DNA from 4 places in the Sulfurovum sp. TSL1 genome. Region 1 is predicted to be linked to each of the others. Evidence: riboswitches for the same ligand, from Rfam matches in the RefSeq annotation. Region 1 holds a riboswitch; each other region holds the start of a gene.
The links. A riboswitch is a leader RNA that binds a small molecule or an ion and turns the genes downstream of it on or off. The one in region 1 is predicted to bind cyclic di-GMP.
Positions count from the first base shown of each region.

Region 2: linked by a shared signal. The riboswitch ahead of LDM98_RS03480 (DUF4382 domain-containing protein) and the one ahead of LDM98_RS11570 (hypothetical protein) in region 1 are both predicted to bind cyclic di-GMP.
Region 3: linked by a shared signal. The riboswitch ahead of LDM98_RS07780 (bifunctional diguanylate cyclase/phosphodiesterase) and the one ahead of LDM98_RS11570 (hypothetical protein) in region 1 are both predicted to bind cyclic di-GMP.
Region 4: linked by a shared signal. The riboswitch ahead of LDM98_RS03760 (SpvB/TcaC N-terminal domain-containing protein) and the one ahead of LDM98_RS11570 (hypothetical protein) in region 1 are both predicted to bind cyclic di-GMP.

Region 1 covers NZ_BPFI01000004.1:85,683-92,055, reverse strand. The annotation lists gene LDM98_RS11580 (EAL domain-containing protein) at 1-394, opposite strand, end outside; gene LDM98_RS11575 (hypothetical protein) at 391-840, opposite strand; gene LDM98_RS11570 (hypothetical protein) at 837-2,747, opposite strand; cyclic di-GMP riboswitch class I at 2,844-2,921, opposite strand; gene LDM98_RS11565 (acyl-homoserine-lactone synthase) at 3,104-3,925, shown strand; gene LDM98_RS11560 (efflux RND transporter permease subunit) at 3,922-6,373, opposite strand, start outside.
Region 2 covers NZ_BPFI01000001.1:682,617-688,989, forward strand. The annotation lists gene LDM98_RS03470 (valine--tRNA ligase) at 1-1,175, shown strand, start outside; gene LDM98_RS03475 (tetratricopeptide repeat protein) at 1,175-1,759, shown strand; gene LDM98_RS03480 (DUF4382 domain-containing protein) at 1,872-2,783, opposite strand; cyclic di-GMP riboswitch class I at 2,836-2,914, opposite strand; gene LDM98_RS03485 (EAL domain-containing protein) at 3,109-5,370, opposite strand; gene LDM98_RS03490 (DNA polymerase IV) at 5,421-6,373, opposite strand, start outside.
Region 3 covers NZ_BPFI01000001.1:1,585,435-1,591,807, forward strand. The annotation lists gene nfo (deoxyribonuclease IV) at 1-354, opposite strand, end outside; gene LDM98_RS07765 (hypothetical protein) at 364-852, opposite strand; tRNA gene LDM98_RS07770 (tRNA-Glu) at 942-1,016, shown strand; tRNA gene LDM98_RS07775 (tRNA-Glu) at 1,047-1,121, shown strand; gene LDM98_RS07780 (bifunctional diguanylate cyclase/phosphodiesterase) at 1,194-3,107, opposite strand; cyclic di-GMP riboswitch class I at 3,145-3,245, opposite strand; tRNA gene LDM98_RS07785 (tRNA-Ala) at 3,428-3,503, opposite strand; gene LDM98_RS07790 (peptidylprolyl isomerase) at 3,567-3,848, opposite strand; gene dnaG (DNA primase) at 3,868-5,526, opposite strand; gene LDM98_RS07800 (lipopolysaccharide assembly protein LapB) at 5,637-6,373, shown strand, end outside.
Region 4 covers NZ_BPFI01000001.1:767,295-773,667, forward strand. The annotation lists gene LDM98_RS03760 (SpvB/TcaC N-terminal domain-containing protein) at 1-3,290, opposite strand, end outside; cyclic di-GMP riboswitch class I at 3,479-3,554, opposite strand; tRNA gene LDM98_RS03765 (tRNA-Ser) at 3,777-3,867, opposite strand; gene LDM98_RS11755 (hypothetical protein) at 4,036-4,158, shown strand; gene pyrF (orotidine-5'-phosphate decarboxylase) at 4,148-4,840, opposite strand; gene LDM98_RS03775 (peptidylprolyl isomerase) at 4,909-5,430, shown strand; gene LDM98_RS03780 (NAD(+) synthase) at 5,485-6,373, shown strand, end outside.

The DNA.
Region 1 (6,373 bases):
TATATACCTTGTCATACAGTTCACTTTTAGGGAAAAAAATCGTCTTATACTCTTCAGGTTCTTCTTCTGATCCATCGAGTAAAAAACGGTAATTTCCTTTTACATCTTTTTTCAGTACAAAGATATATTGATACTGTTTGGTTAAAAAGGCTTGAAGGGATTCGTTGAGATAATCTCTAAATTTAGGATTATTTGTAAGTATTGGTTCTATATTACTGTCTGTTTGTCGTAGTATAAGTTTAGCGATTTTGGATGCGTATTGTTCTGCTTTATCTATCTCTTCTTTTTTAAGTTTCTCTGTACTTTGAACTGTTGTGATCTGTAAAAATACAGCAAATATGATGAGTAGAGCCATCAAGAAAAAAATAAATTTATCAAAATACTGTTTTCTCATAATTCATCAATCATAAAATTTTGATACTCTTTAGGTAAAGTAATATTATATTGTCTCAATCTATTCTTAATGAATAACAACTGTGAGCGTCCTTTCCGCCAATAAAATGCCCCAACGATTTTCTCGGACATCTTTAAAAAATGATAATTTGTTACAAAAATAATCGGTTTTTTAGCAAAGTTTCTATTTTTAGTATACAAAATATCCTTTAACGTTCTCTCATCTGTCACTAAAGCAATATCTGATCCCTGAACTGTATTAGATAATACAATTTTTTTAGAATGGATAAATACATCTCTGTACTCTTTATCCTTTATATATACAGTGATGGGTATTTTTGAAGACAATGCAGTAAAAATACCATGATACATTTTAAGTGTACTCTCACTATCTAGCGCAAAAAGTTGCCCATAGCCAAGAATGAGAAGTAAGAGAATTTTTTTCAAAACAAATATTCCAACTCAATAGTGATACGTTGATCTATAGGAGAAATTTTCAAAGGACTTAAGATACTGCCAGTTGCAGGATCTGTCCTAAACAGATTTGTTTTTTTAGCTTTATCTAAGAGATTTTGTCCCTTTAATGTCAACGTCAGGTCTTCATTGAAATTCCAAGAAATGGAGCTTGTTAGATCAAAATAATTTGTCCAATCAAGGTTGTTTAAATGCCATACTACACCATTGTAAAAGTCAAAATTTTCATAGCTATTTGTAAAACTAAGATATCCACTTACGTCTTCAAGCTTATCTAAATCAAAAATGTCTTTATAGTCTGCATAATAAAGTTGTAAATTTACTTTATTATTTATATCAAAATTATAATCATAATTGAAAACGGTAAAGAAATATTTTGTATTTCCTTCTGCTCCTGCTATGTTATTTTCTAAAAGACCATCCTCATCCTGCATTAAAAGCAACATCAATCTTAGACGATAATTTTGATCACTATATGCAAGCTCTTGAGTCACACCTATTGTAGTCTGCAGTGCCACATCCTTAGAATTTGTATAATCTAAATAACGTGTAAGAGGTTCTAACGCAAACTGGGTACGATAAAGATATGTTTTATAACTCCAATGATCATTGGCATAAAGGTATCCTAAACGCAGTTGCAAGAGAGAGTCATCTTCTACGTCTCCATTTCGTGATATGTGATTATAAGATATGCCAAGAGTTAACAATTGTTGAGCACTTAATGCATATTGATCCTGGAAAAAAATAGTAGCGATCGTCTCTGTAGTAAAAGGAGTGACAAGCGCATCTTGTCCATCTCTTTCAAAAGAGTCAAGCTTCTTGTATCTTCCTTTTACTCCCGCTGTGATACGGTGGTCTTCTATCGTTTCTTTATACGTTAGTTCAGCTGTATAAGTACTGTTTTTGTACTCACCATCAAAAATATTTGAGCCCAAAGCATCTGTCCAAGCTAATTCCCCGTAATATTGGGTAAAAGGGGTGCCCCTATACTCATCCTCTTGCAGCATATCAGTTTTGAGCCAATCATAGGCAAGCTGTGTACGCCAATGCTCACTTAAATCAATTCCGTAATCCAAATGTAAATTCAGATAGTCAATTTGTGAGACTAAAGGTGTAGCATCCCAACTCATGCCCGCAAGACTGTCTGTATTTTTTTTCATGACCTGTAAATGAAGAATTTGATCTTCTGTTTTAACATAAGAAAAAAGTTGTGTACGTTCAAAATCTCTCTTAAGAGGGGTAGAAGTCCCATTATCTATGGTCTCTCTTTTTTCATCCGTATGAGAGAAGTTGATCATATATGAAAAATCTTCTTTTTGCTCGCCATAATTGATACTTTGAGAATTGTACCCTCTACTTCCCCCTATAAGATCCAATTTTCCACCACTGTCTCGTTTGGGATCTTTAGAATAGAGAAAAACCGTAAGATATGCAGGCTCTACACTGGTTTCAAAAGAGGGTGTCATATAATAAAACTCTATATGATCAACAAAATCTATATTCACATCCCCATAAAGCATCAAACCACTTCCCATCCATCCTTGGGTTATTTCTACGCCATCCACATAAAGACGGATAAAATTACTACGGTAAGGTTCAAATGCTCCTGAAGTCAAAGGATCAGGTAACCCATATCTATTTTCATGATAATAAACTACCGGTGTCGTCTTAAATACATCTTTCAGTGTTTTAGCATGCATTTTTTCCAGTTTTTCTCTGGTAAAAAGTACCAAATGCCCTTTATTCTCATCAATTGTTTTTTGACTTAAATCATTTTTCTGATTAAAATCATTCAGAAGCTTTTGAACATCATTTGCATGGAGGGTATTTGTGATAAGCACAAAGAGTAAGAGTTTAAAACTGGTTAAAACCATTTTCATTTATTCATCCTAAAGTTTAATTCAATCTATCTCACTCAACATGAAATAGGTACTACAACTAAAGTGAAGGAAAAAACGTATCATAGAAATACATTTATTGGTAGTTTGGCAATCTTCTATCAAAGAACCATAACTTTCCGCCCTTACCTCACGATAAGTTTAGATTTGACAATACAAAATATCTTTTTATGACCGTCCAATAATCCTTATTGTATCATTAACAAACTTTAATTCTGGGAATTCTAAATATTTAATCTCTTACAAAAAGCAACTGATTGATGTCAACTTCATTTAATAGAATGTAGATTAGAATTACCCATCTTAAATTTATTAATTTCTACAAAGAAAGAGTCTCAATGACCTCAGAACAGATCTTCAAACTTTTAACTGAAGAATACACTTTAGTACTCGCAACCGATGTACAAGATTTTCAAGCTATCAAACAAGTAAGAGCAGAAGTTTTTTCGCACAAGTACTCAATGTCACCTGAGTTTTTAGAAGAGAAGGGGTATCTTTTTAGCCATGATGATGAACAATCATTCCTCTATCTCTTACGAGATAATACTAGAAAAAAATATGTCGGTACAGTGAGGGTCTTTTTTATCAATGCAGAGACACCTGTTCAAAGCATGCCTATGCAAAAAGATGGAAATGTAGAAGGTATCGAGCACTTGAGTGAAAAGTTACCCATCTGTGAAGTTTCACGTTTAGCCTTATCTAATACTCTCCTCGAACACAAGGACTTTTCGGCGATAGAGCTGAGAACACATTTAGCTATGCTTCTTATGGTGTCAACCAGGATAAACTTTTTCCTCTATCATTATTCTACGATTTTCTCTATCATGGAACCTTCATTAGATCGTATTCTGAGAAGACAAGGCGTACGATTTCAACAGATAGGTGACCCCGTAGACTATTATGGGATCAGAACACCTTTTGCCATAGAAAGAAATGAACTTTTAAAGAATACGGAAAAAACAATGGGAAGACTTACTCGCCATTATCTCAAAGACCTCTGTAATAATCCTGAAAAGTTTTGGGAATTTATAGACAACAACCCCTATCTGGAACGTTCAAACATTCACCTCGATAAAATTTGCCGCCTCTTTCAAGCATATGGAGATGATGTCGACTTATCACTTTTACTAGAAGAAAAGAAAGCCGAACCTATAGCTTAGTTTTTCACTCTATAAATAACCGCATACATCAACGGTACATAATAGAGATTTAAGACCGTTGCCCAAGCAATACCAAAACCAAGACTTATAGCCATAGGTTGAAGGATGAGCGCCTGTCCAGAAGCAAAGAACATCAAAGAGGATAGGCCCAATACGGTGGTCACAGAAGTCAGTAAAATAGGACGAAGTCTCATCCCTGCTTTGTCCTGTATCTGGGCATAATCTTTACTCCCTTTGATGAAGTCAAGCATAATCAATCCATCATTAACCACCACACCGGCAAGTCCTATGACTCCCATCATACCCGGCATCGTCATATGTATACCCATGAGTTTTGTTCCGACCAACGCACCAAAAAGAGAAAGCGGAATCGTTGTCAGTATGATCAATGGCAAGACCAAAGAGTTGAACATCCAGACCAAAGTGATAAAGATCAGGAATAGAGCGATCATCAGTGCCTGTCCAAGCTCTTTTTTCAACTTTGCATTCTCCTTCTCTTCACCCTTAATAATGATCTTGATCCCTTCTTTTTGTATCTCATCCAAAAGTGGTTTTAACTGCTGCATGACCTCAACCGGTGTAATGACCTTCTTTTCCACCCTTGCATAGAGTGAACGTACTTTTTCACCATCCTCTTTAAATATCTTGACAAAGCTTTTTTGATAGGTAAAATCACAGATATCCCAAAGCCGTACCACTTGTTTTCCATCCGGGGTTGTCAGTTTAAAGTTTCTGATAGCGGATGCATTCTCTTTATAGACATCTTCTATCTTCACTCTGACCAAGCCCTCTTTGTTGAACATCTTTGCATACTCAGCCTTCAAAAATGCACCCTTCAGTACAGAGATCACATACCCTTCACTAAACCCCAGCTGTTGTCCGTATTCATTGACACGCAGTTTGAGTTCACGCTCGCCCTCATTGGCGTTGTCAGCGATATCTTCTACTCCGTTGATACTCTCAAGTTTTACTTCTACTCTTTTCATGGCAGCCAACATTTTGTCTCTATTGGGATGTTCAAAACCGATCTCTATATCATTACTTACGATACCCGCCTGTTGCACATAGACATTAAACTCTTCATAGAGTTTTTCCTGATGAAGCTCCTGTGCTTTAAATTTGGGAACAATACGTTCTTGTATCTCTTTGGCGATCTCTTGAGAGAGTCTCTCTCTGATCATATCACTGCCGTCATATTCCAAAGAAAATATCGGATTGATGTATCTGTCAAAAAAGTTTTCAGGTGCTTTTTCGTGCAGATTGATAAAGATCTGGAAAAGGTTCTCGCCCAACTCAAAACTTTGGTCTTTGTTGAACTTAAACCCTATCACCGAAGTGACTGAATCCATCTCGTTTTTATCCAGTATCTCCAGCAGTGCCTCTTCTATCTGTGTGACATAGACTTCCGTATCCTGCAGATCATTGTTGATGTTTACTTTTCCGTTCAGGTAGACCTGCTGTGCATCAAACTCAGGAAAAAGCTGAAACTTGGTGATCTTTACCATGCCCAAAGTGCCCAAAACGATCAGGATCAATATAATGAGAAGAGACCACTTCTTATGTTCTAACAGTTTTCCCAAAAACCCTTGATACCATTTCACCCAGCCTTTCCAAAAGCTTTCGTCATGTTTCTCTTTTTTAAAGGTACCCATCGCAAAGAACTCTTTGGAGTGCAGCGGCAGAAAGTAAAATGCCTCGAACAAAGAGGAGATGAGCAATACCGATATCATCACAGGTAAAACCTGCATGAACATTCCCATTTTACCGCTCATGATCAAGAGTGGCAAAAATGCAAAGACCGTTGTCAGTGTTGCCGTAAGTACTGCTGGGAACATCTCCAGTGCACCTTCTATAGCAGCATCGCTCGGTGTCTTTCCCATCTCCATATGCCTATAGATATTTTCCGCTACAACGATGGCTTCATCCACCAGCATACCTAGGGCAATGAGTGCGCCAAGCAGTGTCAGCATATTCAAACTGTAGCCTATCATATCCATGATGATCAGGGTAATGATAAAACTGGCCGGTATCCCGATACCCACCACCCATGCGATCCGCATGTTGACAGACAGAAAGAGTGCCATAAAGACCAGGATGAGCCCGAACAAAATATTGGAAGAGACGAGGTTCAAACGGTTCTTGACCCAGATAGAAGTATCCGTATAGGCTTCAAATCTGACATCTTCATACTTCTTATTAAAGTCGACAAGTATTTTACGTATCTCTTTACTCAGGGCAATGGCATTCCCCTCTTTACTTTTGTTGATGTTCAAAGAGATATTCTGCTTACCGTTATAGTGCGATATCTGCGTAGGGTCACCCAAGCCGTAATAGACTTTGGCCACATCCTCCAGACGGAAACTTTTTCCGCCTACGCTCAGGAGTGTTTCTCCTAATGCTTCGGCACTTTTTTCACCATTGATCGTAGAGATATAAAGATGGTCACCC
Region 2 (6,373 bases), on a different contig from region 1:
ACTTCTACCCGAATTCACTGCTGATCACAGGATTTGACATCATGTTCTTCTGGGTTGCACGTATGATGATGATGGGTGAACATTTCAGAGGCGAGTTACCGTTCAAAGATATCTATATGCATGCGCTTGTTCGTGATGAACATGGTGCTAAGATGAGTAAGTCCAAGGGTAATGTTATTGACCCGCTTGATATGGTCGAAGAACACTCTGCCGATATCATCAGATTTACACTGGCATTCCTTGCTGTTCAGGGACGTGACATCAAACTTGGTGCAAAGAACCTCGAACAGTTTAGAAACTTTACCAATAAGCTCTACAATGCATCTAACTTCCTTCAGATGAATGTAGATACATTTGCTGACCTCAAAGATATAGAGATCAAGACACCGCTTGGTAAATACATGCAAACCCGTCTGGCAAAAGCTGTTGAGGAAGTACGTGAAACGCTTGAAGCCTATAAGTTCAATGAAGCTGCAACTGCACTCTACCGCTTTGTATGGAACGAGTTTTGTGACTGGGGTATCGAATACTCCAAAGCAAGCAAAGAGTCTATCGCAGAACTTGGTGCGGTCTTCAAAGAGACACTGAAAATGGTTTCTCCATTTATGCCATTTATCTCTGAACATCTCTACCATAAACTCTCAGGTACCCAACTGGAAAGCGGGAACTCGGTCATGGTAATGAACTTCCCTAAAGAAGTTAAACAGGATGCTGATTCTGAAGCAACCTTTGCCATTATCGAAGAAGCCATCACCGCGATAAGAAGAGCCAAGGTCATCATAGATATGGGTAACTCTAAGATCGCAAAGGCATACGTCAAACTTGGTACAAATATCGATACGGATGTAGCAAAACCGTTTATACAGAAACTGGCAAAAGTAGAAGAGATCGAATTTGTAGATGCAAAAGTAGAAAACGCCGTTACAGATGTATCTGACAACCTTGAAGTCTATATCCCGACTGAAGAGATTGACCTAAGTGCGATCATCGGTAAACTTAGCAAACAAAAAGAGAAGCTGGAAAAAGAGATACAAAAACTCAGTGGTATGCTGAACAACGAAAAGTTCGTTGCCAATGCACCTGAACATGTCATTACAGAAAACAAAAAAGCTTTGGAAGATGCAGAAGTCAAAATGGAAAAAGTTCAAACTGAACTTGAAGGGTTCGGTGTATAATGACCCCTCTAGCACAAGAAGCATACAACGCATTACTCGCAAAAGAATACGACAAAGCTCTTGAACTCTACACTGCTCTGGAAAAACAAAAGGACCCCGTTTCCTACTATTATCTGGGTTATCTCTGCTTCAGGGGACTTGGAGTGAATCAGGATACGAAAAAAGCTTTTGACTACTATCTGGAATCTGCAACCAGAGAAGTGCCATTGGCACAGTTTGAAGTGGCATTGATGCTGGAAAATGGTGAAGGTTGTGAGAAAAATGAATCAGAAGCAGCCTTCTGGTACGAAGAAGCAGCAAAAAGAGGCAACATAGACGCCTTTAACAATTTGGGTGCCATGTTCAAAGAAGGCCGTGGTGTACACCAGGACTACAAAAAAGCATTTATACTCTTCTCTAAAGCAGCGCAGGCAGGTAATGCAAAAGCCCAGTTTAACCTAGGCGCACTTTATGATATGGGATTGGGCTGTGAAGAAGACAAAGAAAAAGCCATAGAATGGTGTAGAAAAGCAGCGTATCAAGGCCATCAGATGGCACAAGGTATTATCAAACGTATGCAGCAAGACGGACAGATCGTTTTTTAAAATACATTTTGAGAATTCTTTTAAGTAGCACCAACGATAGAGATCCATAATGGAACCTCTATCTGCAAAGCCACATACACTGTATGTATCTTTGCATATTTAACTAATGATTTTAGTTTGACGTATTGATATCAACAAGTGTTGATTGTCCATTAAGTACTTCAACATTGTCTTCTTGATCAACAACAGAAGCAAATACATCACCTACAAAAAGTGCCGTAATAAGGCTATAGTTACCTTCACCAAGGTATGACAACGTAAAGTTACCATCACTCATATTGACATCGCTGCTGCTTACAGAATTCTGGAAATTGATTCCATCTGCATTTCCATCTTCTTCACTGACATCATACTCGCCAGATCTGTAACTGTAAACCACTAAAGAATCTGAAGTCGTATTATAGTCAGCTATATCTACTACAGTCCCATTGATCATACCTGAAAGTTCAGTTACCACTAATCTGATAACAGGTTTTAAAATATAATCTCCGTTTCCTTGCACAACGATTGATTTATGAATATTGAAATCTGCAGTTACTGCAATTTTTGCATCAGCAGTGATATCAAATGCACCTTTTCCTTTATATCCACTTTGTGCTCCGCTTGGAACAAATAATGGTACTGAGGTACCATCTGCATAGGTTACATTACAATCCGGATTAGCTTTAACTTCTGATATTTTTGAAGGTGCAGCCAGTTTGAAACGAATTTCAGAATAATGTCCTGCTGGTAGTATCATATCCCCTAGGTGAAGTGATTTACCATTTTGAAGATCAAGTAGGTTGAATGTTTGAGGTACAAAATCATCAGCAGTAATCCAGTTTCCATCATGATTATATTCAATACCGATAACGGCAATATTGACTTCCGTCACATCAGGACCTAATTGAGGTGGTGCATCTGTCATACTGAGTGATAGAGTACCAGTTGGAGTAGAAGATGTAGTATCTCCACCACATCCAGAGATGAGTGTCATAAGTGTGAACGATACGATAATACCGATCAGCGTGTGAAATCTTTTCATAAATATCCTTGTGTAATTGGATGTTGCAGTTGCACAAAAGAAGTAAATTCATTTTGGCAGCCTGGCGATCTTCCCATTGAAGACCCATGGCTTTCCGTCCTTGCTTCACAACAAGTTTGGCACAACAAAATAAGTTTGAATTAAATAATATTTGGAGCTAAGACCCATGGCTTTCCGTCCTTGCTTCACAACAAGTTTGGCACAACAAACAATATTTAAAAAATCTCTTTACTATAAACAGAAGTATTATATAGAATCAAAAATTAGATACATCTTTAATGATCCAATATATGAAAGGGAGATAAAAATCTAAGAACTTACATCACTATTTTAAAAAACGTTCAGTAAACTCTTCTATATCAATGGCTTTGCAAAAATGATATCCCTGATACCTGAGTTTTGGATCTAACTCTCTAAGAAGCTCTTGCTGCTGTACATTTTCAATACCTTCGATAACGATGTTGTAGTCAAATTGTCTTCCTATGTCCAAAATACTTGAAATAAGATGTACCTCTTTAGGAATGGATTCTATATTTTTTATAAATTCCTTATCTATTTTCAATGTATGGAAAGAAAGCTTCTTCAGATAAGATAGAGAAGAGTAGCCTATACCAAAATCATCAATGGCACATCTCACTCCCTGTCTGCGTAATTCATTAATTACATCTTCTGTATTATCAAAATTATCGATGAGTGACCGTTCTGTGATCTCTATCATGATATCTTGAGTCTCTAGACCATACTCTCTTAACTTTTTAAGGAATTCACTAGCAAAATCAGTTTCTACAAATTGCTGTGCATTCACATTGATCGAAATATACTCAAGCTTCCACCTATTCTCTTTTTTCCACTGAGAGATATGTTGACATACATTGTCAAGAACCCACCATGTAATGTGTGAAAGCAAACCTGCTTTAATGGCCAATGGTATAAAATCCTGTGGTGACAGGAACCCTCTATCCGGATGTTCCCAACGTATAAGTGCCTCAGCAGAACTCACTACATCTCCATCTATGGAAACTACAGGTTGATACATAAGACCCAACTGATCTTTTTTGACTGCATAGGCCAGATCATGCTGAAGTATAAATAGCTCTTTTTGTTGTTTATCTAACGATGGATCATAATATGCAACATGTCCATTATCATTCTTTGCCTGATACATAGAGAGATCAGCATGTCTAATGATCTCGTTGATATTTGTATAAGCCGGTTCCATAAGAACGATACCTATACTTGATTTAATATGTAAATGCATTTCTTGTATGATAAATGGTTCCAAGAACAGATCCTGTATCTCTCTGGAAAACGCTTCAGCTTCTTTATATGCCATATGTTTGTCTTCTGATACATGTGGAATGATAATGATAAATTCATCTCCCCCCAGTCTGCTTACCATACGATCTTCTCCTAAAAGATCTGTCAAACGTTTTGAAACAACAAGCAGCACATCATCTCCAACTTGATGTCCCAAAGAATCATTAATACTTTTAAACTGATTCAGGTCAAGATAAAAAAGTATGGAAAAATATGTTTGATGTTTTGCACTCGTTACAAGCTTCTCCATATAGTTTCGAAAACCTCTACGATTAAACAAACCGGTCAGCACATCATGCTGTACCATATATTCAAGCTCTGTTAAGGCGGCATGTTCGTTCGTTTTATCCTCTATGATGCCTACACCGCCCAAAATATTATTATCCAGGTCAGTAAAAGAGAACACTTTAGCATCGATCCAAAACGACTTATTCTTGAGAGATACATAAGGACCTTCATAAGACTCTGTACCCTCTATAATGGCATTTTCTAATACTTTTACTATATCCTTGTCCGGAAGTATATGAAGATCCATTCCTATCATCTCATCTTTTTCATACTCTAATAGTTTATTTAACTGTTCATTGCACTCCAGGACCTTTAGATCTTTATTATAGGTAAAGATACCTAGCGGTGCATTTTTAAATAGACTGTTTAAAAGCATATGTTCTGACTGCAACATATTAAAAGCATTCTTCTGTCGATACATATTATAGATATTGGTCACTTGTGCAATAAAATACAAGATCAATGAAATGGTAAGTATGATATGCAAAGGTGTATCATAAAGAAATGCCATGGTATAAATAAGAGGTAATAAAAGAATAGCTGAATATATGATGTTGAGCCGTGCATCTACCGCTAAAGAGAGTGTAGAACACAAAGAGAGGCCTACAAGTACCGCAACGATATAAAGTTGATAGTAGTGATCCACTTGATGGATAAAAACAAAACCTAATGTTGAGAAAATAAGTGCGGTCAATATAGTAGTAAAGGCAAACTTTTTATACCAGAATGCCATGGAGTATTTTTTAGGGTTTTTTCTAAACATATAGGCAGAATAAAGCCTATATCCTGTTAGGAGCATCAAACCCAGTGCCCACACTAAAATACTGCCACTAAGTTCCGGATATAAGGCCACAGTGACTAAAATAGCTAACAGAACAACAACCAGGAGTGCCCTGGTTGAAAGTGTATAAAGTGCAATGACCAAAGAGTCATCCACCGTTTGAAGCTCTTTTATTTTCGAGAATAATCTTTGTAAATTCATATAGAATTGTAGCATGAAACACTAACAACTTGAATAGTTTTTATACTATTTTAAAATTCATTCCCTGTTTTAATAATATCCAGCCCAAAACGTGCCCTTAACGCATGTATATTTTGATGTAATGTTTTTTCTTTGCTGTCCTCATGAAAATCTATCAGTGAAAGTGTTTTTAGGTTAAGTGATGCAAAGTTTGAAACGTTCAGTGTCAGTTTGACAGCCCCTTTATTGGCCAGGGCTATCTCTTTATACATCTCTGAAAGCATGGACTTAAAAAGTGTTTCAGAAAATACTCTGTCCACGGTCATAGTCTTTTTTACTCTGGTACCATACTCATATCCTATTCTCAGATAATAGCTTGTAGGATTCACCTCCATGGCCATAACCATATAGATGATATGCCTTGCCATGATCATAATACGTCTCTTTATCTCATCACTCTCATGTATCGCATCAAACGTACGGCTGATGCCTATGGATTTCCTCTCCCCTCTGCTGCTGATACCTTCCTGATCTGTTCCTGTGACACGTCTATAAAGTTGAACACCGGGTTTTTTCCATGATTCAAAAAGTCTTTTATGCCGTTTTATATCACCCAGTGTAGAAATGTAATGTGCCTCCAGCCTCTTTTGAAACCCCTTACCTATACCCGGAAACTCTTTGATAGGGATATTTTCTATATAGCTATCTATGTCTTTCACTTCATAGACGCCGTAAGGCTTGGCAGACTCTGTTGCCAGTTTAGCGATCCATTTGGATTTTGAAATGCCTATAGAAACAGGAATGTCAAAATGTTCCAGTATCTTTGCCTGCAGCTCTTTTGCAAAAGCATACACCTCTTCATCTTTTTTCCATCCGCTGACATCTCCGAAAAACTCATCTATGCTGTACTGTTCCACCTGTGGTATATGTGCAGATATAAATGCATGTATTTGATGAGAAAGCTTATGATAAAGTGGATAGTTCGAAGGTACAACCGTTAACTTGGGGCAAAGCTGTAAGGCCT
Region 3 (6,373 bases), on a different contig from region 1:
GATCTTAGTCAAATGCGATCCCGGGTGGAAATTAAGCCTGTCAAGCCCCAGGATACGGCAACGTTCCAACTCATCAATAAAGGCATCTCTTGATTTTTCGAGTTTGTCTGCTTCAGGATGTCCCAGATTGATAAGGTAAGAGTCATGCGGTAAAATGTGTTTAGGCAAGATACCAGAAGCCTCAAGATTTTGATGAAATGCATCTATCGTTTTTGTCTCTAAGGATTTTGCAACCCATTGTCTTTGGTTTTTCGTAAAAAGTGCAAAGGCTTTCGCTCCTATGGCCATTGCATTGAGTGGTGCATTATCTACACCTCCGCTTGCACTTACATGTGCACCGACATATTTTGTCATCGTTGTACCTTAATATTGTTTTTTCACTTGTATAAGTATAGAATTGATTGTATCACGGAAAATAATCTGCTTGTTTAAAACACTATAATCGATGTTGTATTTATCTTCTTTTACGATCTTCTGTGTAAACCCGTCACCCTTTTTTTCTAATCCGGTACCGTTCAACAGAGGTCTACCTCTAAATATATTGTCCAGTATATCATCCGGGTACATAGCACTGAGCACTTCTTTGTTAAAGGCACGTTTCCCCATACATTCCAACAGACTCATACATACTGAAGTCCCGGATATCTCCAGAGACATGAGTGGATGCCCACTGCTGTAGATCTCGATTTTCAACGCCTCTTCATTCTCATAGATGAACCCCATATCTGCATACTTAAAGGTAGGGGTTTTAAATATGATGTAGGCAGAATTTTGTTGTACATACTCTTTAGATGCACAGCCACTCAAAAGAAAAGCCGTAATAAAAATCCAAACGGTTCTTTTAAAATCCATATTTTTTTCCTTATTTTAGATAAATTATATCCTATCTTAAGAGATTTTTAAGCGCCCTATCTATATAATGCCATCCACAAGTTACAGATGGCCCCATCGTCTAGCGGTTAGGATCCATGGTTTTCATCCATGTTACCGGAGTTCGAGTCTCCGTGGGGTCACCATTTTTAACTTGTAATCTATCAACATTATGTGGCCCCATCGTCTAGCGGTTAGGATCCATGGTTTTCATCCATGTTACCGGAGTTCGAGTCTCCGTGGGGTCACCATCCATTTAATTAACCCTATACTGTTCTATTGTATACAAAATCCCATTGAATAAACATCAGGTAAGCCTTAACCTATATCATAGCGATGAAATCATCAACACTACTCAAAGTTTTCCTATGGATTGCCTCCAGGAAGAGTCTTTCAAATGCCTCATCAATCACTGGTCCTGAGAAATAATACCCCTGTAAAATATCGCATTTTTGATCTACAAGAAACTTGCGCTGTTCTTCATTCTCAATCCCCTCGGCAACGATCTTCAACTTGAGGTTTTTAGCGATGGTAAAGATCGTTTCAACAAAACATTTGTCTTCACCCTCTTCAAGATGATGCAATTCAGAGATAAACGACTTGTCGATCTTGATCTCATTGATAGGTAACTGTCGAAGATAACTTAAAGAGGAGTACCCTGTTCCAAAGTCATCCATTGAAAAACGAATACCGTAATTTTGAAGGATCTTCATGTTTTTGATCAGTTTTGTGATATCTTCTGCAACGGAAGTCTCTGTGATCTCAAAGACGATCTTTGAGCGTTGTTCTTTGCTAAGATAGGTGTCACAAAGATGTTTCACATCATTGATAAAATGATAATGAAAAAGCTGTCTCATGCTGACGTTAATAGACATCTGTTGCAACAAAATACCCTTTTCTTCCCATTCTTTCAATGTGAGAAATGCCTCTTTTAATATATAAAATCCCAACTCTATAATGAACCCCGTTTTTTCCGAGATCGGTATAAATTCAGTCGGAGTGACCTCTCCCAATGTTTCGTTATCCCAACGGGAAAGGACTTCACAACCGATAATTTCATTCTCCGCATTGTACTGTGGCTGGTAGGTCAATGTTATTTCATTGTTTTGAAGCGAGAAATGCAATAAACGTTCTATCTCAAGTTTCCATTCGACATGCTTTGCAAGTGTCTCATTGAAGAAGATAATGCCGTTTCTTCCCTTCCCTTTGGCCTCATACATGGCGATGTCCGCTTCTTTGATAAAATTACCGGCTTCCATCTTCGGGTCACTGATAATACTCACACCGATACTCGCACTGATATATAAATAATGCTCTTCTATATGGTAACTTTCTCTGATCAATGCCAGTAACTCCTCTGCAAACTGAGAGGCATGATGAAGACACTCCTGCTCAGTTGCGAAGGAAGTACTCAGAACACAAAACTCATCTCCGCCAAGACGGGATACAAAATTGTGGTGCTGTTTACTCAAAGCGCGCATACGGTCTGCTGCCTGACAAAGCAGCATATCTCCGATATCATGGCCCAAAGTATCATTAATGGTCTTAAAATGATCAAGATCGATCAATAACAGATAAATATGTTGATGATCGTGTTTTTGGCTTTTCATAGCGTCATTCAAAAGTTCGATAAAATAGCGTCTGTTCCCGAGTGTCGTCAAAGCATCATGATAAGCCTGGAATTGACTTTTAATGAGATAATTAAAGGTATTGTGCGCGGCATAGAGCAAAACACCGCCTAAAACGATCGTAAAAAAAGCCAATAGATAGCTGTAAAACTCACCTACCAGGATAAAATAGATGGTCAAAGGCAGCATCAGTGTGACCAGAGTAAACAGAGCGAGCTTTTTTTGTGAAGCCAAAATGGTTGCCGAAACAACTGTAACGCCCAATTGTGTTGCTATGGCTACATAATGTAATTCTATATCATTGCGTGATGTATAGATCAGAAACATGATCGTCCAAACAGAGAAATAACTGAATAGAAAGTATCTCAGCTGCCCAAGCCATTGTTCTTTTTGCTGCATGTTAAGATCATGCTCTAAGAAACTCCTATGTAATCTATATCCCCAATATGAGAGTACCAATACAAAAGAAAACCATAAAAGTTCAGGAAGAAACGAATAAGAGTAGAGCCACCCCATATACAGATACCCCATGCCGGTACCGACAAACAGTGCGATCACCACAAGTATCTGTTTGTGCATAAAATCATAAAAGTGCATATTGTCGAGCATGGCATACCTTGAAATAGTTCTTAAGTTGTTCTACTGATTGTGTGACCTGGCGATCTTTTCATTCGCTATATGACATAATAGCATTCAAGACCCATGGCTTTCTGACCCCATCTCACGACAGGTGTAGCATGTTTACAAAAGTATCATGTATTATAAATCATTTACATTAATTTAATATGACAATTCTAAACATAATGCATTATATTTACTTATGCTGTTTTTAGTGTATCAAAAAGGTTACACCGAATCCATATACGTATGATCTATTTTAGCATATTTATAGATGTTCGGAAAGTGCAGTTGGATGATTCCATGAAGTTTGGTGGAGCATAACGGGATCGAACCGATGACCTCTTCGCTGCCAGCGAAGCGCTCTCCCAGCTGAGCTAATGCCCCAAAGATGTGAACATAGGATTCTAGCACAAGATAGGTATATTTTACCTATCTTGTGCAGAGTTTTTACGCACGTTCTGTTATTTCAAGCAGATGGTACCCAAATTGTGTTTTCACAGGACCGTGTACTTTACCCACCTCATCGTTAAAAACGACTCTGTCGAACTCCGGTACCATTTGTCCCTGGCCAAATCTTCCAAGATCTCCGCCTCTTGCACCTGAAGGGCAAGTGGAATTCTGCTTTGCTGCATCTTCAAAGGTGATCTCCCCTGCATTTATCTTCTCTTTGAGGCTCTTACAGAGTGCTTCGTCATTGACCAATATGTGTCTTGCTGATGCTGTTGCCATTTTCTTTCCTTCTCAACGATTAATGAAGTGAGTCATACGCTACTAGCTCACCTTTTTTCAGTCTTGGAAGTATATCCAGTTTTATCTTTTTAAGCAAAAATGTTTTCTTCTCTGCCGCTATCGCTGTATCTCTTGGTATACTCTGCAATTTATTTCTATAGTGTATCGTAAGTATGTTGATTAGGGCACTATTGAGCTCCTTTTCATCCATTGCTTTGATACTCTCATTTATACTTAAACCTACCAGCCCGGGGTGCTCGTCTTCCCCATTGATCAATGCTGTAAAAAGTGCGGTGTACTCCCCCAACATGGTCGTATCCATCACGCTAAGTACATTATCTATAAGGTTAGGATTTTCGATGAGTGTTTTTAAAATACTTAAATATCCTATATCATCTCTTTTTTGTGTAAAACTTTCTCTTGCCCTGGCTACATTGGCCTCTTTACCAAAAAGAGAAGGGGCTACACCCACCAATGTCGCTGCCATGGGAATATACGCATCTTTGATGATCTGGCTGAGTGTCTCCAAATACTGTTTCAGGGCGCCGAAGGCGGCTTCTTTGGCTCGAGGGTCATTGAGATTATACATAGATACGATCATCTCCAGCACAAAAGGGATCAACGGTTTGGCATTGCGAAGCAATTTCGCTACGCTCTCACTCTGCCCTTTGGCTATGAGGTCTGCAGGATCCTGTCCGTCAGGGAAAAGTACTACACCGCCATCAAAACCTGCCACTGACAACATCTGGGCCGCTTTCAGTGCTGCGGCTATACCCGCCTTGTCACCGTCGTACGCCAGGATCACTTTTGGATCTCCTTTGCGCAGCAGAGGCAAATGCTCCGGCGTCAATGCGGTTCCCATCCCGGCGACCGCTTCTTTAAAGCCTGCCTGATGGAACATCACTACATCTAAATACCCTTCACATACAATGATCTTTTTGTTCTTATAGATGCTCTCTTTTGCCAAATGATACCCATAAAGGAGTCTCGACTTATTGAAGAGTTTTGTTTGAGGAGAGTTGATGTACTTTGCAGGATGGTTCGTAATGGTCCTGCCGCCAAACCCGACCAAAGAACCGCTGGTAGAATAGATAGGAAAAGTGATCCTCTCCACCAAACGTGCATAATAACCGCTGCCGTTTTCATTTTGGGCGATGATCCCTGCTTCTGCTGCCTTGGGCAAAGGAAGCAGAGTCCTTTGCAGAAACTGCATCACTTCACCTCCGCTTGGCACATATCCTATCTCAAACGTTTCAATGGAATTTTGGGATATGCCTCTGTCAAGCAGATACTTCATCGCTGTTTCATTGTGATGAAGGTTTTTCACATACCAATGACCTACGGCTTCAAGTACACGTTTTGCATCAGAGTAGTCCGAGCTTCCTTTGCTGTAGGTCAATGAAAAGTTATGCATGGAAGCAAGTTTTTCTATCGCTTCAGGATAGGAGAGTTTTTCCAGCTCCATCACGAATTTAATGCTGTCTCCCCCTACGCCACAACCAAAACAGTGATAGATCTGTTTACTCGGGCTGACAACAAAAGAAGGGGTTTTTTCTCCATGAAAAGGACAGTTGGCTTTGTAGTTCGCTCCGGCTTTACGCAGCTCTATGAAGCTACCTATCACATCTACAATGTCAATACTGTTTTTTAAAGATTCTATCGAGGCATTATCTATCATTCTAAAATTATATCTAATTAGATATAATTTAAGGACGTAAACAGAGTAAAGCGCCTGTAACTGGTTATTTTAACCTTTCCCCCATTGCTTTGTTTCTCTTAAGGATTATTTTGGAACATATATTACCTGCGTATAATGACCCTCTTTTCAGTATTATGCTTATTGTTGTGATCTCTCTCATCATCGCACTCGTTACCTATGGATGGGGGCTGCATAAACAGCAAAAAGAGGAAGGGAACCTGCTCAAGTTCCTAGAAAAATTTGACACTGCCGAGTGTGCTTTGGAAACCGCGGACATGCCTTTTGAGCCTCATATGCTTAAACCGCTTACCCTACTGGCAAAAGCATTTGAAAATGCCGGAGAGTATCACAAGGCTATCAGTATTTATCTGTTCCTGATTAAAAACATTACCCATGATTCAGGGAAAATAGAACTGATGGAACGTCTGGGCAGTACCTATCTTCATGCAGGGTTTCTGGAACGATCCCAATCCATTTACACAGAAGTTCTACGCAAGAAACCCCGTAATGTTCAAGCCCTTTATGAATTGGGGATCGTCTATGAGATTATGCAAAAATACGATAAAGCCAAAGAGGTCTTAGGCCCTCTGACAATGCTAGGAGAAGAGACAACATCACTTGAAAAATTTCTGGATCTTTCAGAACTCCTTGTCAATAAGACCTTAGCCATACCGGAAAAAGTGGAAAGACTCAAACAGCTCTTAAAAGAGGCCCCGAGCCTCTACAGGCACATCATCAAAGCACTTTTATTCCTTGATACCAAAAGTGCCTGGGAGAGCATTGATCCCGAACGCATCAAAGAGCTTCTTGACGTCCTTTGGTTCTT
Region 4 (6,373 bases), on a different contig from region 1:
TCATTTTCTTCTATAAGAGCGCTCCACACTTCTCCCTCTTCATGTTGGATCGCAACACGTACACCATCCGAAGTTTCATACGCAGCCCTAGCTTCACTGGCATCTTCTAATAGTGCAACCGGTGCGTTAATGTTAATGACACCGTCAAACGGTGCTCTCCATACACGTACATGATCAAGCGTACCATCTGTACTGGCAGGATAGATAATCTCAGCCACTCCTTCAGTAGCCGTCTGTGCCAATATGGATGAAGTGTCCTCTTGAGAAACCACTACCTGATCACGTTCAAATCCGTTATTCTCTTTACTTTGATGGAAAAGAGAATCGCCGTGGGTAAGGATGCCCTCAATATCAAGCTGCACACGTGAAGTTTCATTTGCATGATTTATCGCATTCATCAAACCATTGATATTGACATTGACTGCATCAATCAGATCATTCTCAGGTGGTGTGATCACAGGAGTCGGTACTGTAGTGCCTCCCGGAGGAATAGTAGGTGTATCCGGTACGGATGTAGAATCTTCATCTTCAGGCGGTGTTGCTTCACCAATCCAGTACTTCGGTGCTTCATAAGCAATATACTTACCGTTAGCATCCCTCACTTCATCAAAGTACTCGAAGTTATGTGTATTAAAGTGTTCTCCTGCTGCATCAAACTGCTTGATCTGTGAAAGCAGTGTCTTTTCAAAGGCACCTTTGGTGTAAACAAACTCATATGAACGGAATGCAGTGCCCTGGAACTTTACCTGTATTTTTCTAAGAAGATCAGCTGTTACACGCTTGAATCCAAGCCTTGCATCGATTGAAACATCGCTTCTTCTATCTTCCTGCAAATCTCTGTCACGGATAAATGTCACATCATATGCACCGCTGTCACCGTTAAATCCAGTGTAGTTGATATTACTCACATAGAGCTGGTATCCAGGTACCGTTCCTTCATCTTTACGTACTCCGGTATCTTGCACTTTAGTATAGCTGTATGTGATCGTATTCCCGTAAACATCAATTGATTGTGTCAGTGCCCAGTGTGAGATATCGCCATCTGCGTTGGTAAGCACAGCATCATTATCCACACCTGTACCGTTACCACCATAATAACTTTTTGTACCGTTCTTAGCTGTCACTTCCCACCAGTAATTACTTGGTTTATCACCGTGTCTGATGATCTTATTAAATGACCCTTCTACCCTTGGATGAAATACTTTTTCAGCTGTTCTTGGTATCGGAGCACTCCTATGTGCCATAGGACTAAGCTGCTGTCCACCTATCGTATAGGTTTCCGTCTCATCTTTACTGTTATATCTTGGCACACCCCAGCGTGTATCAATTCCGATACTTGGCGTAGAGAGGTTCCATCCAAGTCCCATCCATGAATTCGAAGCACCCGAACTGTAACTTACGCCAAGCTGCGGCGCCATCCCCTGTCTTCCTGCAGGGATCTCAATAGGATAAGAGAGTTGTGCATCACCCATACTAGAAGCTTTAGGCGCTTCTATTAGATTGATCTTTGCACCAGGATTGGCTACTTTAAGATCTTTGATCTGTGTCGCGCCGTAGGCTTTTGCCTGTGGTGCATCGGGTGTTTGTATAACGGCATTGATCATATCTGTGAAGTGATCTGTTTTAGAGGTGATCACACCTGCTGCACTTGCTACTTTTGGAAGCGGCATCCAACGTCCTGCCTCTTCATCGAAGAAGTAAGTCTTGACATCTTTGGCGCTTGTTCCTTTAGGAAGTTTACTCTCATCGTATGCGATTTCAAGATTGTTCTCTTTATCAAACTTGATACCGTGAGGCAAGAAACGATATCCCTCTGCATCTCCTTTAGTAACGTTAACCATACCCTGGTCAAGTTCTGGAAGATCACGTGTATTAAGGCTCAAGACCTTGATGTCTTTTTTTGTCTGTAGTGCTTCTCTTTTAATATTGAGCTTTGCTGTTTTGAACGCTACTTCTGCTCCCGTTTCAGCGGCTACTATATATGTTTTACCTCTGCTATCAGCATTTTTATCATTGAGAAGCTTGACTGCGTTTGTACTAAGCTGTACGGTTTTGCTTTTAGGTTCATACAAAGCAAAGTTTGTATTGATAGAAAGGGTTTTGGTAAGGGTTTTTCCATTTGAAAACTTAGCGACTACCTTTACATCTTTTGTGCTGTCTGCTTTCACCAGTGTTTCAAATGAACCTAAAGTACTTTTAACCTCTTTTCCGTCTACCGTGATCTTAGGTGATTCATTTTTATCTGATGTGACAAAACCTCTTACATACGCATAGTCACCATAGTAAAGCCCTGTTTGCGGTTGGAATGCTACAAGTTCAGGAGAAGTATCTTTTGATTGAATGTTGTCATTGAGTGTTAAAGAGAGTTTAATGTTTTTGATCTGATATGGTATAGGCAGGTCACCTTTCTCATGAGGAATGAACCGGATCTTGTTGGTACCGGCTTTAAGCCATTGAGGGTTGATCTCTTCAGTTACCTCTGTGCTCTTAGCCTGTTTTAGTGTAGGTGCGCTTGCCTGTACCAGTAATCCTCCCTGTGCCAATTCGTCATTGATCGCACGGATAACACTTGCTCCTCCGGTGACACCTGAAACTTCATAGCTCAATACGGCTTTTTCTATCTGTTCTGGCTGATATGCGATATCCATGGAGAAGGTACCGTTTTTTCTTAGATTTGCATCTGTACTAAGTACGGCCGTTTGCTCTTTTGCTTGATAGACTCTTTGGCTATCAAGCTGCACTCCGGCATCTGGGGTAAGAACAGTTTTTACAACGGTGTTAAGTTTAGTTCCTTCCTCAGTTTCAAATCTAATTTCTGCCAAACCTTTTGGTAAACTTTTTAAAGGGTTCAATGTCAATCTAATAGCATCAGTATCAACTATCTGTTTGAATGCAAAAGTATTCCAATCATTATCAAGGTTTGCTAATGATTGCGTATTCCATGAAGTTGCTGTTTCCCATAAACCATTGACTTTATATTCAACTGCAACCTGATAGTCACTTGATCCAAAGACGCTCATGCTTTTTAAAGAAACATCTTTAGAGAAAACTCTCTCAATTAAAACACTTTCTTGTAATGTATATAAAGTGTCTGTATCTTGATCGAATAACGAGGCATCTTCTTGCCCGTTCATATGGTACGATTTTATAAAGGCCTGTTCATTTAGATATTGTATATGTGTACTAGTATGTGTCGCTGCTTCTACAAAGCTAACTGTACTGGAAAATAAAAACAATGATGCGATCATAGGTGAAATAACAGGAGAGAGCTTTTTCATAAATTTGAACATTCTAAACCTTTATAATAATTACGTAACTATTTTTCTTTTAAGGTTTCTATACAAACTAAAATATGATTTACAGAGGTATGCTTATCGAAATTTTTTTATCCATAACTTTATCTGTGTTCAAAAAAAGTTTAAATAAAAAATAAGGAGTAAAGGATAAGTGCCTCACATCTTGTATTTTAGTTTTATAGTAAGGCAATCCGGCGGTCTAACGAGAGATCCGTGACTTTCCGTCCTTACTTCGCAGTAAGTTTGGCATATCCTTAAGAAGGCAAATAGTAACAAATTTAATATTAAATTAAGGTTGTATCTTAATAAATTCTTATATTTTTTTTCTTTTTATATGTCATACAATATATAAGTTTAAGTATACTGAAAGGATTTGTTCCCTCACTACTCAAACAATATCTGAGTTCTAGTTAAATTGGGGAATTTTGGCAGAGTTAAATAACTGGATAGTCTGAAAATACGTAATTTAGGGGCCTTTGGTGGCGGACAGTGAGGGATTCGAACCCTCGGTACCCTTACGAATACGCATCCTTAGCAGGGATGTGGTTTCAGCCAACTCACCCAACTGTCCTTGTGTTTTTGTGGATGAGATTATAATTAGATTGGGTTAAATAGAAGCTTAAAATAATCTCAATTGTTTTTAATTTTACTTTTTTTCACTTTGATCAATTATATTTTAGGAAAATCACAAAAAAACTGATTATCATTACATCTAAAGATTTATACAACAAGGTTCGAAATGTTAAAAAAACTTACGCCTCTTATCGTACTGGGAATGTTTGCTTTAGGTGCATATCTTATGATGAAAGGTATGGACAATGCTGTCCATATGACCCAATCAAAAAAAGAGATCAAAAAGTAGAAATGACTTTGAGGATCTCTTCTACTTTACTTTGCGGGTCACTGTCTTTATAGATAGGTCTTCCTACAACAGGGTAGTCTACTCCTTCTTCATTTGCAAGATCCAGCGTCGCCACACGCTGCTGATCTCCGGCATCTTCACCGAAAGGCCTGATGCCAGGACAGAGCGTCAGGAATTTCTCTGACGTAGCATTTTTAATGGCCCTGCTCTCAAAGGTAGAACATACCACACCGTCCAAACCGTTTTCATAACTCATTTTTGCGAACTGCTCCGCTTTTTCGTCTATGCTTTTTTCGTAGATGCTCTGGAAGTTCGCTTCATCAAATGAGGTCAGTGCGGTCACAGCCAGTACCAATGGACGGTTTTCATAAGATGCCAGTCTCTCCATCACTGTTTTCATAGCGACAGCCCCTGCCGAGGCATGGATGTTGAACATGTTGACGCCGAGTTTGGCGATCTCTTCTGCTGCATCTGCCATAGTGTTGGGGATATCGTAAAGTTTGAGGTCTAAAAATATCTTGAAATCAGGATTGATCGCTTTGAGTGCTTCTATAAAAGGTTTCCCGTCACGGATGTAGGCACGAAATCCTACTTTCATCCAAACATTGTACGATTTGAGTGACTCAGCTAGGGCCAAATTCTCTTCAGCTGACGGCAGATCAAGTGCTACGCATAGTTCCATGGTTTAAACCTCTTATCTTTTAGTGGTATAATAATATCAAAATTTTAATATATAAGGACTAAACACACATGTTTGGAAGAGAAACAAAAAGATACGATATCGTTCAATCTGTAATGGATACATACAACTACGCTAAATTCACCACTTCTAAAGGGGTGATCTGGGCTAAGCTTTTTAAAGATGATGCACCTAACACGGTTGCGAACTTCGCTCACCTTGCAGAAACCGGATTCTATAACGGTCTGAAATTTCACAGAGTGATCCCTGGGTTTATGGCACAGGGTGGTTGTCCGTATTCTAAAGACAATCCGGCTATGGCTGGTACAGGTGGACCAGGATGGCAGATCGACTGTGAAACGGATACAAGTACGCATCCACACAGAAGAGGGACACTCTCTATGGCACACGCAGGACCGAACACAGGTGGAAGCCAATTCTTCATCACTTTTGTAGCAACGCCACACCTTGACGGTGTTCACACAGTATTTGGTGCGATCGACGAAGACGATACGGAAAGTTTCATGGTGCTGGACCAGATCCAACAAAATGATGACATCATCAGTATTGAAGTGGTTGAATCAAGAGATTAATGAATTGTTTATCATCCCTGGACCTTCATCCGGGGATAACCTAAAAGGAACTGTATGTACGGATATTATAGAGTTGCATCGGCTGTGAACAAGACCATCGTAGGGAACCCTGCAAAAAATGCCGAAGAGATCATCAAACTTATCCAAGATGCACACGCCAAAGAGGTTAGTGTCGTTGTATTTCCGGAGCTGACGCTTACAGGATACACTGCCAGTGACCTCCTTCTCAATCAAACACTCATCGCTTCACAAAATGAGAAGCTCTCGTATCTACTGCAACATACGGAAGCGTTCAATACCATTGCGATCATCGGTATGGCGCTGCTTGAAGCGGACAGGCTCTACAACTGTGCGGCAGTGCTTCAAAGCGGGAAGATCCTGGGGATCATACCTAAAAGCTATCTGCCGAACAAAAAAGAGTTCTATGAGAAACGTCAATTTGTCTCTGGACGGGATATCACAAGAACCACTACACAACTTTTAGGAGAGGAGATACCTTTCGGGGTGGACCTGCTTTTCAGTGATGCCAAAGAGATGACTTTCGGAGTGGAGATCTGTGAAGACCTTTGGGCTGTGACACCTCCTAGCAACCATATGGCAAGCAATGGTGCCAACCTGCTTTTTAACCTTTCGGCAAGTAACGAACTCATAGGCAAAGCCGAATATCGCGAAGAGCTGGTGCGGACACAGAGCGGTCGCTGTATAGCCGCTTATGTCTACAGTTCTGCCGGTGTGGGTGAATCCACCACCGATACCGTGTTTGGAGGGCATGCGATCATCTCCGAATATGGGTCTACTCTGGTCCAGAATGAGCGTTTCAGTCTGAAGAACACCCTGATCACAGCAGACGTGGACCTGGAGCGTCTAAGATGGCTGAGACTCAATGAATCGAGCTACTCTGACGGCAGACGTAAAAAAACACGAACCATCATCGTGGAAACCC